Regions from separate parts of the Paeniglutamicibacter sp. GQ140 genome, predicted to be linked through region 1. Evidence: riboswitches for the same ligand, from Rfam matches in the RefSeq annotation. Region 1 holds a riboswitch; each other region holds the start of a gene.
What was found. Region 1 has a riboswitch for thiamine pyrophosphate ahead of AC6CHY_RS19870 (3-oxoacyl-ACP reductase). Riboswitches for the same ligand answer to the same signal wherever they lie in the genome.
Positions count from the first base shown of each region.

Region 2: it holds a riboswitch for thiamine pyrophosphate, as region 1 does, so the genes downstream of both, AC6CHY_RS18260 (ECF transporter S component) here and AC6CHY_RS19870 (3-oxoacyl-ACP reductase) in region 1, are expected to answer to the same signal.
Region 3: it holds a riboswitch for thiamine pyrophosphate, as region 1 does, so the genes downstream of both, thiM (hydroxyethylthiazole kinase) here and AC6CHY_RS19870 (3-oxoacyl-ACP reductase) in region 1, are expected to answer to the same signal.

Region 1 is NZ_JCAXDW010000023.1:3,319-8,762, forward strand. It holds gene AC6CHY_RS19855 (ferritin) at 1-177, opposite strand, end outside; gene AC6CHY_RS19860 (SdpI family protein) at 322-717, opposite strand; gene AC6CHY_RS19865 (Tex family protein) at 870-3,230, opposite strand; TPP riboswitch at 3,366-3,459, shown strand; gene AC6CHY_RS19870 (3-oxoacyl-ACP reductase) at 3,538-4,302, shown strand; gene AC6CHY_RS19875 (LLM class flavin-dependent oxidoreductase) at 4,321-5,444, shown strand, end outside.
Region 2 is NZ_JCAXDW010000016.1:84,101-89,544, reverse strand. It holds gene AC6CHY_RS18285 (Na+/H+ antiporter subunit D) at 1-183, shown strand, start outside; gene AC6CHY_RS18280 (Na+/H+ antiporter subunit E) at 180-794, shown strand; gene AC6CHY_RS18275 (MrpF/PhaF family protein) at 791-1,054, shown strand; gene mnhG (monovalent cation/H(+) antiporter subunit G) at 1,054-1,461, shown strand; gene AC6CHY_RS18265 (DUF4235 domain-containing protein) at 1,568-1,828, opposite strand; TPP riboswitch at 1,900-2,021, shown strand; gene AC6CHY_RS18260 (ECF transporter S component) at 2,076-2,699, shown strand; gene AC6CHY_RS18255 (ATP-binding cassette domain-containing protein) at 2,730-5,084, shown strand; gene AC6CHY_RS18250 (NUDIX domain-containing protein) at 5,169-5,444, opposite strand, start outside.
Region 3 is NZ_JCAXDW010000017.1:62,777-68,220, forward strand. It holds gene thiD (bifunctional hydroxymethylpyrimidine kinase/phosphomethylpyrimidine kinase) at 1-676, opposite strand, end outside; gene thiE (thiamine phosphate synthase) at 673-1,332, opposite strand; gene thiM (hydroxyethylthiazole kinase) at 1,329-2,147, opposite strand; TPP riboswitch at 2,139-2,237, opposite strand; gene AC6CHY_RS18670 (aldehyde dehydrogenase family protein) at 2,357-3,820, shown strand; gene pgm (phosphoglucomutase (alpha-D-glucose-1,6-bisphosphate-dependent)) at 3,938-5,444, opposite strand, start outside.

The DNA.
Region 1 (5,444 bases):
GATGAACTTTTCCGCGTGCTCCAGTTCCTCGGCGGACTGGGCCCGGAACCAGGCAGCGATGCCCGGCAGGCTCAGGACATCCATTTCGATGGCCAGCTGGCGGTACACCGTCGAGGCCTGGAGTTCCAGGGTGATTTGGTCGTTGAATGCGTCTGCAAGCTTTCCGGTAAGTTCCATGGCACCCACGCTACGCACTCCTTTGGGCCTTGTCACCGAAGTATGGCCGTACTTACCTTGGGGTAAATATGGCATGCTTTGGGTCCCGGGGAGGTGCTACCAAGGTGATGCTCACCTTGGTTCGGACTCCCGGGCTGGGCCCGGTCAGGAGGAAATAATGCGTTCCCCGGCGTGGATCTTGGCAACCGCCCGGTTGGCGTCGCGCAGCCCAAGCAACACGCCGCCCAGCATTATTGCCACGCCCGCCATCGTGGCTGCGGGGAGGACAAAAGCAGGAAGTGCCACCAGCATGGAAACGATGCCGCTGGCTGCCATCAGCAACGCGGCAAGCCAGCAGCCCAAGATGCCCTTGTTCGCCGCCGCGTGGTGGCCCAGGAGCCAGCACGTATCGCAGTGCATCAGGGCAGCGGTGCGGATCCCGACCCAGGGATTGCGCTTGATCCGCCCGGAGGCCGCGGCCCTCATCATCCATGCCATCGCGGCCATGAGCAGCACCATGAATGCAGTCGCGATCAATTCGGTCAGTGATTCGCCGTCCATGGCGCGCTTCTCTCCTTGCGGTTTGTGGCCGGCACGCCGGTGCAGGTTCACGTGGGCAGTGCCTGCAACGCTACGCCAGTTCCGGGAAACGTTGCATTTCCGGTGGCGGCCCATTGGGGCCGCCACCGATTCGGTGGTGCTCTCGGCAGACGCTAGCCGCTCAGTCCCGCACGACGCAGGGCTTCGGCCATGGCCGTGTTGCCGCCTGCGGCCTTGGGGCTCCCCTGCTGTGCGCCCCTGTTGGCGCGGGGTGCCCCATGGGACTCTCGTGGGGCCCGCGCCTCCGGTCCCCGGGTGCCACGCGGCGCCCGTTCAGACCGCTCGGTCTTGGCACCCGGTTCGTCGTCCAGACGCAGGGTCAATGAGATGCGCTTGCGCGCCGGGTCCACCTCAAGGACCTTGACCTTGACGACTTGGCCGGAGGTGACAACCTCGCGCGGGTCGGAGATGAACTTGTTGCTCATGGCCGAGACGTGGACCAGGCCGTCTTGGTGGACGCCCACGTCAACGAATGCACCGAAGGCGGCCACGTTGGAAACCGTGCCTTCCAGGACCATTCCGACCTGCAGGTCGGAGATCTTTTCCACGCCCTCCTTGAGGTTCGCGGTCTTGAAGTCGGGGCGCGGGTCGCGGGCAGGGCGCACCAGCTCGGCCATGACGTCCTTGACCGTGGGCAGGCCGAATTGCTCGGTGACGAAGTCCGCCGCATTCAGCGTGGCCACAGACTGGTTCTGCGCGGTGGCCGCCGCCAACAGCGTTTCGGCCAGCCCGTAGGCCTCGGGGTGCACGGCGGAGGCATCCAGAACCTGCTTGCCTCCGGTGATCCGCAGGAATCCGGCGCACTGTTCGAAGGCCTTGGCGCCCAGTCGCGGGACCTTCAGCAGGGATCTGCGGGTAGTGAAGGGGCCGTTGGCGTTGCGGTGCTCGACGATGTTGCGGCTCAACAGCGTCCCGACGCCCGCGACGCGGGCCAGCAGTGCCGGGGAGGCGGTATTCACGTCCACCCCGACGGCGTTTACGCAGTCCTCGACCACCGCGTCCAGGGAGCGGTCCAGCTTGGCCGGGGTCAGGTCGTGCTGGTACTGTCCCACACCGATGGATTTGGGCTCGATCTTCACCAGTTCGGCCAGCGGGTCCTGCAGCCGGCGGGCAATGGACACAGCACCGCGGATGGAGACATCCAGCTCCGGCAGTTCGGCGCTTGCCAGCGCCGAGGCCGAGTACACGGAGGCTCCTGCCTCCGAGACAATCACCTTGGCCGGCTTGTTGGTCAGCTTGGCAATCACGTCCCCGGCCAGCTTGTCGGTCTCCCGGCTGGCCGTTCCATTGCCCACTGCGATCAGTTCGGCACCGTGCTTCGCGGCCAATCCCACCAGGGTGTCAACGGACTGGCCCCACTTGTTGGCCGGCGCGTGCGGGTAGATCGTGGCGGTGTCCACAACCTTGCCGGTGGCGTCCACGACCGCGACCTTCACCCCGGTGCGCAGCCCGGGGTCCAGGCCCAGCACCGCCCGGTTCCCGGCGGGAGCTGCGAGCAGAACGTCGCGCAGGTTGGCTGCGAACACCTTGACGCTGGCTTCCTCCGCGGCCTCAAAGAGCCGCGTACGCAGGTCCGCCTCCAGCCGTGCCAGCAGCCGTCCGCGCCAGGCCAGGCGCACGGTTTGCGCCAGCCACTTGCCGGCCGGGGCATCCGCGCCGGCCCTGATGCCCAGCGAGCGGGCGACGGCGGCCTCGTATCCTGCGCGTGCCTTGGAGAGCGCTGCGTCGTCGCGCGGATCCGCCTCGGCGAGCTCGAGGTTCAGCGCTCCCTCGCGCTCGCCGCGCAACAGCGCCAGGATGCGGTGCGAGGGCTGGGAAGCTACGGGCTGGACGAAGTCCTCGTAGTCGGAGAACTTTGCGGCGTCCGAGGCCGGGGCGCCGGGGGCGATCTTGGAGGCAATCTTGCCTCCTGTCCAGAGCCGTTCACGCAGTTCGGAGACCAGCACCGCATCCTGCGAGGCACGTTCGGTGAGGATGGCCCGGGCACCTGCCAGCGCGTCGGTTGCGGCATTGATGTCGTGTTCGGGGTTCAGGAACGTGGCAGCCAGGGCCTCGGGGTCCTGCGCCGGGTCGGAGATCAGGGAGTCGGCCAGCGGCTCTAGCCCCGCCTCGCGCGCGATCTGGGCGCGGGTGCGGCGCTTGGACTTGTAGGGCAGGTACAGGTCCTCGAGCTCAGCCTTGGTCCCGGCGGCCAAGATGGCGGCCCGCAACTCATCGGTGAGTTTGCCTTGCTCCTCGATCGCCTTGAGGATCGCTTCCCGGCGGTCCTCCAATTCACGCAGGTAGCGCAGCCGCTCCTCGAGCAGCCGTAGCTGGGTGTCGTCCAGGGTGCCGGTGACTTCCTTGCGGTATCGGGCAATGAAGGGAACGGTGGATCCGGCGTCGAGCAATTCGACGGCGGCCTTCACCTGCCAGTCGGCAACCGAGGCACCCCCTGAAGCTAGCTCGGCGGCAATGGTCTGGATTATTCGCATCTGGCTCACCCACACTAGTTTGCCGCATCGGTGCCCCAGCCCGCTGACAGGGACGGATCGCGCCAGGCGTGTGTCGCCTCCGCTGCGTTGCCCGTGATTCGAGAATTGCCTCGGACCGGTGCTAGGTTGGCCACAGGACTCGACACGGGGTGCCGCCTGGCGGCTGAGAGATAGACCCGTTGAACCTGATCTCGATAATCCGAGCGAAGGGATGCCGGTCCGGCATGAACTGCGCTTGCACCCGATTTTTGGGCACCCGGCGGCTGGTTCCATGGCATCCTTTCGCCCAACCGAAGGGTGCAAGAAGATGCTTATCAAGGACCAAACCGTGTTGATCACCGGCGCTGGACGAGGGCTCGGCACGGACCTGGCCCGTGCCTTTGCCCGCGAGGGCGCTCGGATCGTACTGAATTACCGCTCCAGCGAATCCGCCGCTCATGAACTGGCCGCGGAATTCGGGGCCAGTCGAGCAATCGCAGTCCACGCCGACGTGGCGGAGCCGGATCAGGTCGCACAACTGGTGGCCACCGCGCGCGGGCACTTTGGCGCTCCCATCACCACGCTCATCAACAATGCCCTGCCTAATTTTTCCTTCAACGGAGACGCACGCGCGAAGGCCGACGGAATTGGGTACTCGGAATTCGGCGCGCAATTCACCGGCGTCATCGGAGGCGCGCTGAACACCATCCAGGCAACGCTGCCGGGCATGAGAACTGCGGGCTTCGGCAACATCATCAATATCGGGACCAACCTCTTCCAGAACCCCGTGGTCCCGTACCACGACTACACCGCGGCCAAGGCGGCACTGCTGTCCCTGACCCGCACGTTCGCTTCGGACCTTGGTCCGGAAAACATCCGCGTGAACATGATTTCCGGGGGCCTGCTGCGCACCACCGACGCGTCGGCCGCCACCCCCGAGGCCGTCTTCGACCTGATCGCCGACTCCACTCCCCTGCGCCGGGTCACTTCCCCGGCCGAATTCGCCGACGCCGCACTGTTGTTTGCCTCCCCGTGGTCCCGGGCGGTGACCGGGCAGAACCTGGTTGTCGACGGCGGACTGGTGATGAACTAGGAAGGGCAGGCACCTGCCATGGGCACTACTCGCCAATTGCACTTGAACGCCTTCATCTACGGAGCGGGCCACCACACCATGGGCTGGCGCCACCCCGACTCGAGCGCCGACCGTGTCGGGGACATTGCCTACTACGAGGAGCTGGCCCGCCTCGCCGAGCGCGGGTGCCTGGACGCTGTCTTCTTTGCCGACGGACAGAGCGTGAACCACGAATACGCGGCAGGGATCCCCTGGTTCCTGGAGCCGGTGACCGCCCTTAGTGCCATGGCCCGGGCCACCAGAAACATCGGGCTGGTCAGCACAATCTCGGCCAGCTTCTACACACCGTTCCATGCCGCGCGCCTGCTGGCCTCGCTGGACCACATCAGTGGCGGACGCGCCGGGATCAACGTCGTGACCTCCATGTTCGATGCAGAGGCCCGCAATCACGGAATGGACGCCCTGCCTGGCCATGCACAACGCTATGAGCGCGCCGAGGAGTTCGTGGATGCCGTACAGGGATTGTGGGATTCGTGGTCCGATTCGGCGCTGCCTGTGGACCGCGAGGCCGGTCAATTCCTTGATCCGTCCCAGATCCGCCCGGTCAATCACCGCGGCACCCACTTCTCGGTCGCCGGCCCGCTGACCGTCCCCCGCTGCCCACAAGGGCGGCCGGTGCTTTTCCAGGCTGGCTCCTCGGAATCCGGGCGCTCGTTTGCCGCCCGGCATGCCGAGGCCATCTACTCCGTTTCCTGGGACAGGGAATCGGCGCTGGAATACGCCGCGGACATCCGCCGACGGCTGGTCCTGGCCGGACGCTCCGGGGACACGGTTCCGGTCCTTCCCGGGCTGGTCACGTATATCGGTGCCACGCCGGAGGAAGCACGGGCCAAGAAGGCCGCGCTGGATGCCTATCTGGACATCGACTCGGCCATCGCCCAGCTCAACTTGTTCACGGGCCAGGACTACACCGCCCATCCGCTGGACGGGGCCGTGGCCGGGCTGCCTCCCGCCGGGGAATTCTCCGGCCCGCAGGGCCGCTACCTCACGGTGCAACGCATCATTGAAACGAAGCAGCCCACGCTTCGGGAACTGCTGGGATTCCTGGCCGCGGGGGGAGGGCATGCAACCATGATCGGCACTCCCTCGCAGGTCGCGGACGA
Region 2 (5,444 bases), on a different contig from region 1:
AACGCGGCCCTGCTGCCCAACGGCATGTTGGCCATGACCGCCGCCCTGGTGCTGGTGGGCGTGGCGTTGACGGTGTTTGCCGGGCCGCTCTTCGACTTCAGCGACAGGGTGGCCGGACAGATGCTCGATGAGGGCAACTACATCGAGGCCGTCCTCGGAGCCGGAGAGGGGCAAGCACGATGAGCAGGGAACAACGTCTGGCCGACGCCAAGGACGAGAGCGGGCAGCGCCAGCGATCCACGCTGCGCCAGGAGATTCCGCTGCTGGTAGGGATGATGCTGGTGTGGGGCGCGCTCTGGCAGGACTTTGCCATCGGAAACCTGGTGTTCGGGCTGCTGATCTCGCTGCTGCTGGTGCGGGTCTTCCGCCTGCCGCCGATCATCCTTTCGGGGCGTTTCAACATCTGGCGTGCCGTGGTCTTCATCGGGGCGTTCCTGCGGGACGTGACGCGGGCCAGCTTCGAGGTCATGTACCTGGCGGTGTTCCGCGGGCCGCGGACCACCAGCGCGGTCATCACCGTCACGCTGCGCACCGAGTCTGACCTGCTGGTCACCTTCGTCGGCCACGTGCTGACGCTGGTGCCCGGATCCTACGTCGTCGAGGTGGACCGACGGTCCTCCACGCTGTACCTGCACGTGCTCAACGTCAACGACCAGGCGGGCGTGGAAAAGGCCCGGGCATCGGTCCTGCTGATCGAGGAACGGCTGATCCGGATGATGGGCACCGCCGAGGAACTTGCGGCGCTGAACGCCGAGAAGACGGAACCAAGCAAGGAACACGGAGCACCTTCATGAACATCGTCCTGTGGATTTGCGGAATCACGCTCTCGATTGCGGCCTGCCTGGCCATCGTCAGGCTGGCCAAGGGCCCGTCCATCCTGGAGCGCGTCATCGCCACCGACGTGCTGCTCCTGATCATCTCCGCGGCGCTCTGCATCGAGATGACCGTCAACCAGCACGCCAACAACCTGGTCTTTGTGCTGCTGGCCTGCCTGGTCGGGTTCGTCGGGTCGGTCACGGTTTCCCGCTTCGTCACGGATCGGAGGAACGCCTGATGCTTGACACGCTCATCGACATCGTTGCCGGGACGTTCATGATCGTCGGCTGCCTGATGTCCCTGGCCGCGGGAATCGGCATGCTTCGCTTCCCCGACCTGCTCTCGCGCCTGCACGCCGCGACCAAGCCGCAGGTGCTGGGCCTGTTCCTGCTGCTGGCGGCGCTCGGGCTGGAACTGCGCTCCTGGGCGGTGCTGCCGGTGCTCGTGCTGGCCTGGTTGCTGCAGCTGCTCACCGCGCCGGTCTCGGCACACATGGTCGGACGCGCCGGATACCGGACGCGGCACCTCAAGCGCGAGACCCTCGTTGCCGATGAGCTGGCGGCGGTCGTCGAGGCCGCCGAGCAGCGGGAGGAACACGAAATCGGCCGCGACAGGCCGCGGGACCGCACCGACTTCATCGACTAGACTCCGCGGGGCCCGGGTCCGTAACCCGTGTCCCGGAGCCGGCGGCAGCGCCGGAAACGACTCGGGGGCCCACGGGAAATCCGTGGGCCCCCGAGTCATTGGTGGCTTAGGCCTTTTTGGCGAACCGGGCCAGGGCCCTTTGGGTGCCGCGGTCGGTGAGCACCTGGATCAGGGCGGCGGTCGTGGCAGAAAGGACGGCGAAGGCAATCGCCTGGCGCATGCTGGCCTCGGCCTGTGCTTCCTTGTTGCCTCGCTTGGGCGGTTGCTGGCCGGTGAAGCCAAGCCATGCCTTGTCGACGATCTTCCCGCCCAAGAATCCTGCGGCAATGGAAATAACTGGGCCGATAAGTTTCATCAAACTGTTCATGGGGACTCCCAAATGTTGCGGGCAACGGTACCTGCCCCAGCATAGCCTGAGGTAGCATCATAGGACTGAAACAATCACGACAGGGGAGCGTCGTGCGAAGCAATTCGCACCAAGGCGCTGAGAGTGCGGAGAACCGCAGACCCTCGAACCTGCCCCGGCTAGTACCGGCGAAGGAAGTCGAGTTCTCAGGGGTGCGTTGAAACAAACGTTTTCCCTCCCCTCCTTGTATCCAAGGAGGATCACGATCATGAGCACCACCAACCAGCCCGCCGGGCCCAAAACGGCAACCACGTCCTGGCGCGTCGTCGACATCGTCATTGCAGCGGTCATCGCCGTGTCCTCGGGCGTCATCTTCTGGGCCTGGAACAGCACCCACCACCTGCTTGACTTCCTGTTCCTGGCCTTCCCGCCCTCGACCGCACTGGTCTCGGGCATGTGGCTCTTTCCCGCGGTGCTCGGCGCCTTGGTCATCCGCAAGCCCGGCGCGGCCCTGTTCTGCGAACTGGTGGCGGCCATGGTGTCCGCGCTGATGGGGTCCGAATTCGGGCTGACGGTGCTGACCTCCGGCCTGATCCAGGGCCTGGGCGCCGAGGCGGTCTTCGCCGCGTTCCGCTACCGCAAGTTCAACCTGCCCGTGGCCTTGCTGGCCGGTGCAGGCGCCGGGCTCTTCGGCAGCGTCAACGACACCTTCATCTTCCGCTGGTACCCCGAATACACCACCGGCATGCTTTTCGCCTACATCGCGTTCATGACCATCTCGGGCATCGTCATCGCCGGGCTGCTGTCCTTCCTGGCCACCCGCGCCCTGGCCAAGACCGGCGCCCTGGGCGCCCTAGCCAGCCGCAAGGCGGCCACCGAACCCATCCTCTAGGACGCGGCCGCCATCATGTCTTCACCTTCGATGCTGCACCGTGAGGCCGACGCCCCGGGGCAGGCCCGCCGGCTCTCCGCGCCCGTGTCCGTCAGCGCCCGCAACTGGGGTTGGCGGCATGCGGACCGCGCCCAACCGGCCCTGTGGGGCCTTGACCTGGACATCCGCGCCGGGGAGCGGGTCCTGCTGGCCGGGCCCTCGGGCGCGGGCAAGTCCACACTGCTCTACGCGCTGGCAGGGGTCCTGCACGAGGACGACGAGGCCTATTCCTCCGGCGAGCTCCTGCTGGACGGAACGCCCGTGGCCCAGGGCCGCGGCCTGGTCGGGCTCATGCAGCAGGATCCCGAAACCCAGGTCGTCCAGGCCCGGGTCGGTGACGATGTGGCCTTCGGCGCCGAAAACCTCTCCGTGCCGCCGGAGGAGATCGCCCGGCGCATCGTCGACGCCCTGGACGCCGTGGGACTCGACGTCCCCCTGGAGCACCCCACCGCGGCGCTCTCGGGCGGGCAAAAACAACGCCTGGCCCTGGCCGGGATCCTGGCCATGGGCCCGGGACTCGTCCTGCTGGACGAGCCGACGGCGAACCTCGACCCGGCCGGCGTGCTGGAGGTCCGCGACGCGGTGATCCGTGCACTCGACGCCACCGGGGCGACCCTGCTGATCGTCGAACACCGGCTGGAGGCCTGGGCGCCGCACATGGACCGGGTCATCGTGCTGGAACCGGGCGGGGGCATCGCCCACGAGGGAACCCCGGACGAGCTGTTCGGGCCCGGCGCCGTCCGCGGGGAACTGATTTCCGCCGGGGTCTGGGTGCCCGGATACACCCCGGCCATCGAGGCCAGGCCGAACACAGGGAGCAGCGGAGCACTGCTGCTCGAGGCCGGTTCCCTGGCCGTCGCCCGGAAGCGCGGCGGCCCGGTCGCCGCCGGCGGGCTTGAGATGCGGGTCGCGGCGGGCGAGGCCTGGAGCGTGCGCGGGGCCAACGGCTCGGGCAAGTCGACCTTCGCCCTGACCCTGGGGGGCCTGTTGCCCCAGGCCTCCGGCACGGTGCTGGCCACCGCGGAACTGGCCGCCGGATCCGAGGCGCGCCCCTACCACTGGCGGGCCACCGAGCTGGTGGGCCGGATCGGTTCGGTGTTCCAGGAACCCGAACACCAATTCGTCACCAACACGGTGGCCGAGGAGCTGGCCTTTGGCCCGGCGCACGCGGTCAAGCCCGGCACCCGGGAACCGCTGTTCACGCAGCCGGAGATCGAGTCGCGGGTCGAGTCGTTGCTGGCCCGGCTGCGGCTGGGGCACCTGGCCGAGGCAAACCCCTTCACCCTTTCGGGCGGGGAAAAGCGCCGGCTCTCGGTGGCCACGGTCCTGGCCTCGTCCCCGCAGGTCCTGATCCTCGACGAGCCGACCTTTGGCCAGGACGCCAATACCTGGCGGGAGCTGGCACTGTTGCTGCGCGAGGAACTGGCGCATGGCACGGCGATCATTGCCGTGACCCACGACGCGGATTTCGCCCGCGCCCTGGGCGCCAACGAGTTCGTCCTCGATGCCCCCGGCGGCCGGGACGGGAACCCGGAGACCGGGGCCCGCCCCGGGTTGCTGCAGGCCGATGCCCGCGGCGGGGCCAGTTTCCTGGGCCGGGCGAACCCGCTGGCCAAGCTGGCCGCGGTGGCGCTGGCAACGATCCCGCTGGTGGCCTCGATGGACTGGGTCAGCAGCTCCCTGGTGGTCCTGGCGACGATCCTGGCGCTGCCGCTGGCAGGGCTGTCGATCCCGCGTTTCCTGGCCCGGGGCTGGCCACTGCTTCTCGCCGCGCTCTTCGGGGCCTGGGGAACCGCGCTGGTGGGCAACGACTCCGGTGCGGTGCTGCTGGACCTGGGCATCTTCGACATCACCGAGGGCTCGCTGGCGGCCGGTGCCGCCACCGGCATGCGTGCCTTCGCCGTGGCGATCCCCGCGGTGCTGGTGCTCTTCACGACCGACCCCACCGACCTGGCCAACGCGCTGGCGCAAAAGGCGCGGCTTCCGCACCGCTTTGTGCTCGGCGCGCTGGCGGGCATGCGCCTGCTCGGGTTGCTGATCGAGGAATGGACCACCCTGGGCATGGCCCGGCGCGCCCGCGGCGTGGGCAGCCGGGGTTCGGTGGGGCAGCGGATGCGCGCCAACCTCGGGCAGGTCTTCGGCCTGCTGGTGCAGGCCATTCGGCGGGCCTCGCGGCTGGCGATCACCATGGAGGCCAAGGGCTTCGGGACCAATGCGCGCACCTGGCTCAGGACCTCGGCGTACGGGCGGCGGGATGCGGCCATCGTGGCAGCGGGGCTCTTGCTGGGCGCCGCCGCCACCTGGGCCGCGCTCGCGCTGGGAACGTGGAACCTGGTCTGGACCTAGGCCAACGCACGGGCGGGTCCCGGTCCCGGTGCATCGCAAGATGCATCGGGACCGGAACCCGCCAGTTTTACGCGGTGCCGCCGGCTAGGGGAAGCCCAGCGAGGCGATGGCCGGCAAGGTCCCGGCGGCAAGGTTTTCCAGCACGTAGCGTTCGTGTTCCGGCATGGGAGCAGGCAGCCTGTCCAGGTCGAACCATTCGATGGCTGCGCACTTCTCCGGCTCCATGATTCTCGGCTCCCCGTCCCAGCGGTTGGCCGCGAAGAAGAAATCCACGCGCTGGGCGCGCGGGGCATCCCCGCCGTTGGTGCGGTGCAAGGTGGACAGCGGGAGCAGGTCCCGCGGATCCAGTCGCAGCCCCAG
Region 3 (5,444 bases), on a different contig from region 1:
AGGAGAGCGAGCAGCCGGTGCCGTGGGTGTTGGCGGTGGCGAGGCGCGGGGAGGCGACCTCGCAGAGCACGCCGTCGGGACCGATGATCGCGTCCCTGCAGGTGTCCCCTTCCAGGTGCCCGCCCTTGGCCAGCACCAGCAGGCGGTATTCGGCCGCGAGGCCGCGCGCCTGGGCGACGGCCTGCTCCCAGTCGGTGGCCACCGGGCCGCGTGCCAGCACCGCGAGCTCCGGGATGTTGGGGGTGAGAACGTCGACGTGGGCCAGGAGGCGACGCAGGGCGGCCTCCGCGTCGGCATCCAGCAGCGAGTCCCCGCTGGTGGCGACCATGACCGGGTCCAGCACGACGGCCGGCGCGGCGGATCCGACGGCCCGGATGCCGGCGAGCCAGCCGCCGAGTTCGTCGATGACCCGCGCGTTGGCGAGCATCCCGATCTTGATCGCGTCGATGGAGATGTCCTCGGAGATCGCGCGCAGCTGCGCCAGCAGGAACCCGGCCGGCGGCACGTGCACGGCACTCACGCCGCGGGTGTTCTGCGCGGTCAGGGCGCTGATGGCGGCCATCCCGTAGCCGCCTGCAGCGGCAATGGACTTCAGGTCGGCCTGGATCCCGGCGCCGCCGGAGGGGTCGGAGCCGGCGATGGACAGGATGTTCTTCACGGTGTTCGGGGTGCTCATGGCTTGGTGCCCTCCCAGAGGTTGCGTAGGTTCGTGGCTGCGGCGCGCGGGTCCTGCGCGGAGCAGATGGCGCGGACCACCGCGACGCCGGCGGCCCCGGAGCGGGCCAGCGGGGCCACATCGGCGGCGTCGATCCCGCCGATGGCGATAACGGGCAGGTCGCTGAGTCCCGCGGCGCGGGCCAGGCCCGCATGGCCCAGCGGTTCGGGGTGGTCCTTCTTGGTCGGGGTGGCGTGCACGGCGCCGACGCCCAGGTAGTCGATGGTGCCCGGTGCGTTGGCGTGCAGCCTGTTTGCCGCATCGATCTGCGCATCGGTGGCGGCGCTGAGGCCCAGGATTGCGTCGGGGCCGATCAGTTCGCGCACCAGCGCCGCGGGCAGGTCGGACTGGCCGATGTGCACCCCCTGCACCGAGGCGCCGGCGGCACGGGCGGCCAGGTACACGTCGACGCGGTCGTTGACCAGCAGTGCCGCGCGCCCGGCGGTGTGCCGGGCGCAGGCGGTGACGATGTCCAGGAATTGCGCCGCCGGCAGGTCCTTGCAGCGCAGCTGCACCGTCTCGATCCCGCCGTCCACCGCGGCCTTCACGATCTCCGCCAGGGGCCGTCCGGCGGTGGAGGCGGAATCCGCGACCAGGTACACGCCGCGGGCGCTCATGAGAGCACCGCCGTGGCGCCCAGGCCGGCGGGGGAGATGGCGGCCAGCGCATCGAGGAAGAGCGGGGCAAAGGTCCCGGGTCCCGCGGACGTGGCCGCGGCGCGTTCGGCAGCGGCGGAGTAGAAGGCGTGCGCGGCAACCGTGGCCACCAGCGGGTCCGGGCCGGTGGCGAGGAAGGCGGCGCAGACCGCGCCCAGCGCGCACCCGCCGCCGGTGACGCGGGTCAGCAGCTCGCTGCCGCCGTGCACGTACACCGTGCGCGCCCCGTCGGTCACCAGGTCGGCTTTCCCGGAGACCGCGACCACGGCGCCGGTGCGCCTGGCCAGCTCCCCGGCGGCGTCGGCCGCCGCCGCAACCGAGTCGGTTGACTCGACGCCGCGACCCCCGGCCGCCTCCCCGGCAAGCGCCAGGATTTCCGAGGCGTTGCCGCGGATCAGGGTGGGTCCGGCGGCGGCGAATTCGCGGGCCAGCGAGGTGCGCACGCGCAACGATCCGACGGCCACGGGGTCAAGCACCCAGGGGGTCGAGGCGGCCCCGGCGCCGGCAACGGCCTCGCGCATGGCGGCGGCCTGCTCGGTGTTCGGCGTGCCCAGGTTGACCAGCACCGAAGCCGCGACTCCGGCGAAATCCCCCGCCTCCCCTGGCGTCTCGACCATGGCCGGGGAAGCGCCGGCGGCCAACAAGACGTTGGCGGTGAAGTTGGTGACCACCGTGTTGGTCAGGCACTGGACCAGGGGCGTGGAGGCGCGCAAGGCGCCCAGGGCATCGGCGAGCTCGCCGGGTGATACAACAATTGAAGGCGCCATGGATTCCATGAGCAACATCCCTCCGCTAGTACGAACTAGATCAGGTTCTACGGGTTTCATCTCAGCCGGCCGCATGCGCCGACACCCCGTGTCACTATGCGCGAGCCTATCCCACCGGGCGCCGGGGCGGGCAGTCGATGTCTCCGGGCACCGCCCCCGGCACCGGCCCCAAGCGTGGCGGCCTGTTGCCGATGCCACACTGGCCGTAGGCTCGGGACATGGGCACATCCGACACTTCACATAAATCCGCGCCGCCTCGCGAGTCAACGGCGCTGAACGAGCTCGAGCTGCCCGAGGTGGTGCCCGAACTGCCGGAAAACATCATGGAGATCGTCGCCTCGATGCACGACGTGGTGGCAACCCGGCTGGCACACCCGCGCCGCTTCAGGGCCTCGCAGCTCAAGGCGCTCGAGCGGATGCTCGACGCGCACGAGCAGGACTTCATCGACGCGCTGGCCGACGACCTGGGCAAGGGGGCGGTCGAGGCGAAGATGACGGAAATCGACATGGTGCGCGCGGAAATCGACCACGCGCAACTGCACCTCTCCGAGTGGATGGAATCCAAGCCGGTGAAGATCCCGCTGGTGCTGCATCCCGCGGCGGCCAAGATCGAGCCGCAGCCGCTGGGAGTGGTGCTGGTCATCGGTGCCTGGAACTACCCGCTGCAGCTGATCCTCGCCCCGCTGGTTGCCTCCATCTCCGCGGGGAACGTCACGGTGCTCAAGCCCTCGGAGCTGGCCCCGGCGACCTCCGCGCTGCTGGGCCGGCTGGTCCCCAAGTTCCTTGACCACCGCGCGTGCGCCGTTATCCAGGGCGGGGCGTCAACCAGCAAGGTGCTCCTGGAACAGCACTTCGACCACATCTTCTACACCGGCGGCGAGCGGGTGGGAAAGATCGTGGCCCGTGCCGCGGCCGAGCACCTGACACCGGTGACCCTCGAGCTGGGAGGGAAGTCCCCGGCCGTGGTGATGGACGGGGCCTCCGCCACGGTGGCGCGCCGGCTGGCCTTCGGCAAGTTCATGAATTCCGGGCAGACCTGCGTGGCCCCCGACTACGTGCTGGCGGTCGGCGACGCCGCGGGAAGCCTGGAAAAGCAGCTGGCCAAGGCCATTACCGCGTTCTACGGCAAGAACCCGCTGGCCAGCCGCGACTACGGCCGCATCGTGAACAAGGCCCACTTCGACAGGCTGGTTTCCTACCTGGAGCACGGAGAGGTCCTCGTCGGCGGCGGGTACGACGCCGACACCCTGAAGATCGAGCCGACCGTGATGGCCAACGTGGATCCGGGCTCGCCCTTGATGCGCGAGGAGATCTTCGGACCGATCCTGCCGATCATCGAGGTGGAAAGCTTCGACGCGGCGGTGCGCTTCATCAATGCGCGTCCGACCCCGCTGGTCGCCTATCTCTTCAGCGAGAACCCGCGGCTGCAGTCCGCCTTCGGGGACCAGGTGCGCGCGGGCGCCATCGTGCACAACGCCCCCAACCTGCACCTGGCCGTCCCGGGGCTCCCCTTCGGCGGCGTGGGCGACTCCGGCATGGGTTCATACCACGGGCGGCATGGCTTCGAGCGGCTCTCGCAGATGCGTTCCGTGATGGGCAAGACCACCGTGGTCGACACGCTCAAGGCGATCTACCCGCCGTACACCTGGGCGAAGTCCAAGCTCATCGACAGGCTGATGTAGGCATTCCACAAGGCGCATATTTGCTTGTGGGAGAGTTTTTACCTGCCTGATCCGACGGAAGCCCGGCCCGGATGGGCGCCGTCCCGCAGCGGCGACCCCCCCCGGGACAGGCGCCGGCTAGGCGAGTACTGCGGAGACGATGTCCTTGGCCTCGGACTGGACCCGGGCCAGGTGCTCGTCGCCCAGGAACGACTCGGCATAGATCTTGTACTTGTCCTCGGTGCCGGAGGGACGCGCGGCAAACCAGGCGTTTTCGGTGGTGACCTTCAGCCCGCCGATTTTCGCCCCGTTGCCCGGCGCCTCGGTCAGCCGCGCGGTGATCTTTTCCCCGGCGAGCATCTCGGCCGCCACGTCGGTGGCCGCGAGGTTCCCCAGCCGCGCGCGCTGCTCCCTGTCGGCCGGGGCGTCGATCCGCGCATAGCTCGGGGAGCCGTGCTCGGCCGCCAGCGCGGCATAGTGCCTCGAGGGGGAGGACCCGGTGACAGCGGTGATCTCGCTGGCCAGCAGCGCCAGCAGGATCCCGTCCTTGTCGGTGGTCCAGGGCCGCCCGTCGCGGCGCAGGAAGGAGGCGCCGGCGGATTCCTCGCCGCCGAAGGCCCCGGATCCGTCCAGCAGGCCCGGGACGAACCACTTGAAGCCCACCGGGACCTCGACCAGCTTGCGGCCCAGCTTTGCCGCGACGCGGTCGATCATCGAGGAGGAGACCAGCGTCTTGCCGATGCCCGCCTGCGGGGACCAGCCGGTGCGGTGCGCGTACAGGTACTCGATGGCCACGGCCAGGTAGTGGTTGGGGTTCATCAGCCCGGCATCGGGGGTGACGATGCCGTGGCGGTCCGCGTCGGCGTCGTTGCCCGTGGCGATGTCGAAGGAGTCGCGGGCGGCGATCAGCGACGCCATCGCGTCGGCCGAGGAGCAGTCCATGCGGATCTTCCCGTCGGTGTCCAGGGACATGAACGCAAAGCGGGGGTCCACCCCCGGGTTGACCACGGTCAGGTCCAGCCGGTGGGTTTCGGCGATCGCGCCCCAGTAGTCGACGGCCGCCCCACCCATCGGGTCGGCGCCGATGCGGATGCCGGCGTCGCGGATCGCGTCCAGGTCCAACACGGAGGGCAGGTCGTTGACGTAGGAGGACATGAAGTCGAAGGAACCGATCTTGCCATTCAGGCGTGCGACTCCCAGCGAGATGCGCTTGACCCCGGCCAGCTTGGCCTCCAGCAGCTCGTTGGCGCGGTTCGCGATCCACGCGGTGGCGTCGGTGTCTGCCGGCCCGCCGTGCGGCGGGTTGTACTTCAGCCCGCCGTCGGCCGGCGGGTTGTGTGAGGGGGTGATGATGATGCCGTCGGCGCGCGGAGCGGACGGGTCGGCGTTGTGCCCCAGGATGGCGTGGCTCAGTGCCGGGGTGGGGGTCCAGCCGGTGCGCGCGTCGGCGAGGATGGCGACGCCGTTTCCGGCCAGGACCTCGAGCACGGTGTCCTGCGCCGGGTCCGAGAGCGCGTGGGTGTCCTTGCCGACGAACAGCGGCCCGGTGATGCCCTGCCCGCGCCGGTATTCGACGATTCCCTGGGTGATGGCGGCGATGTGGTCCTCGTTGAAGGAGCCGTTCAGCGAGGTTCCGCGGTGCCCG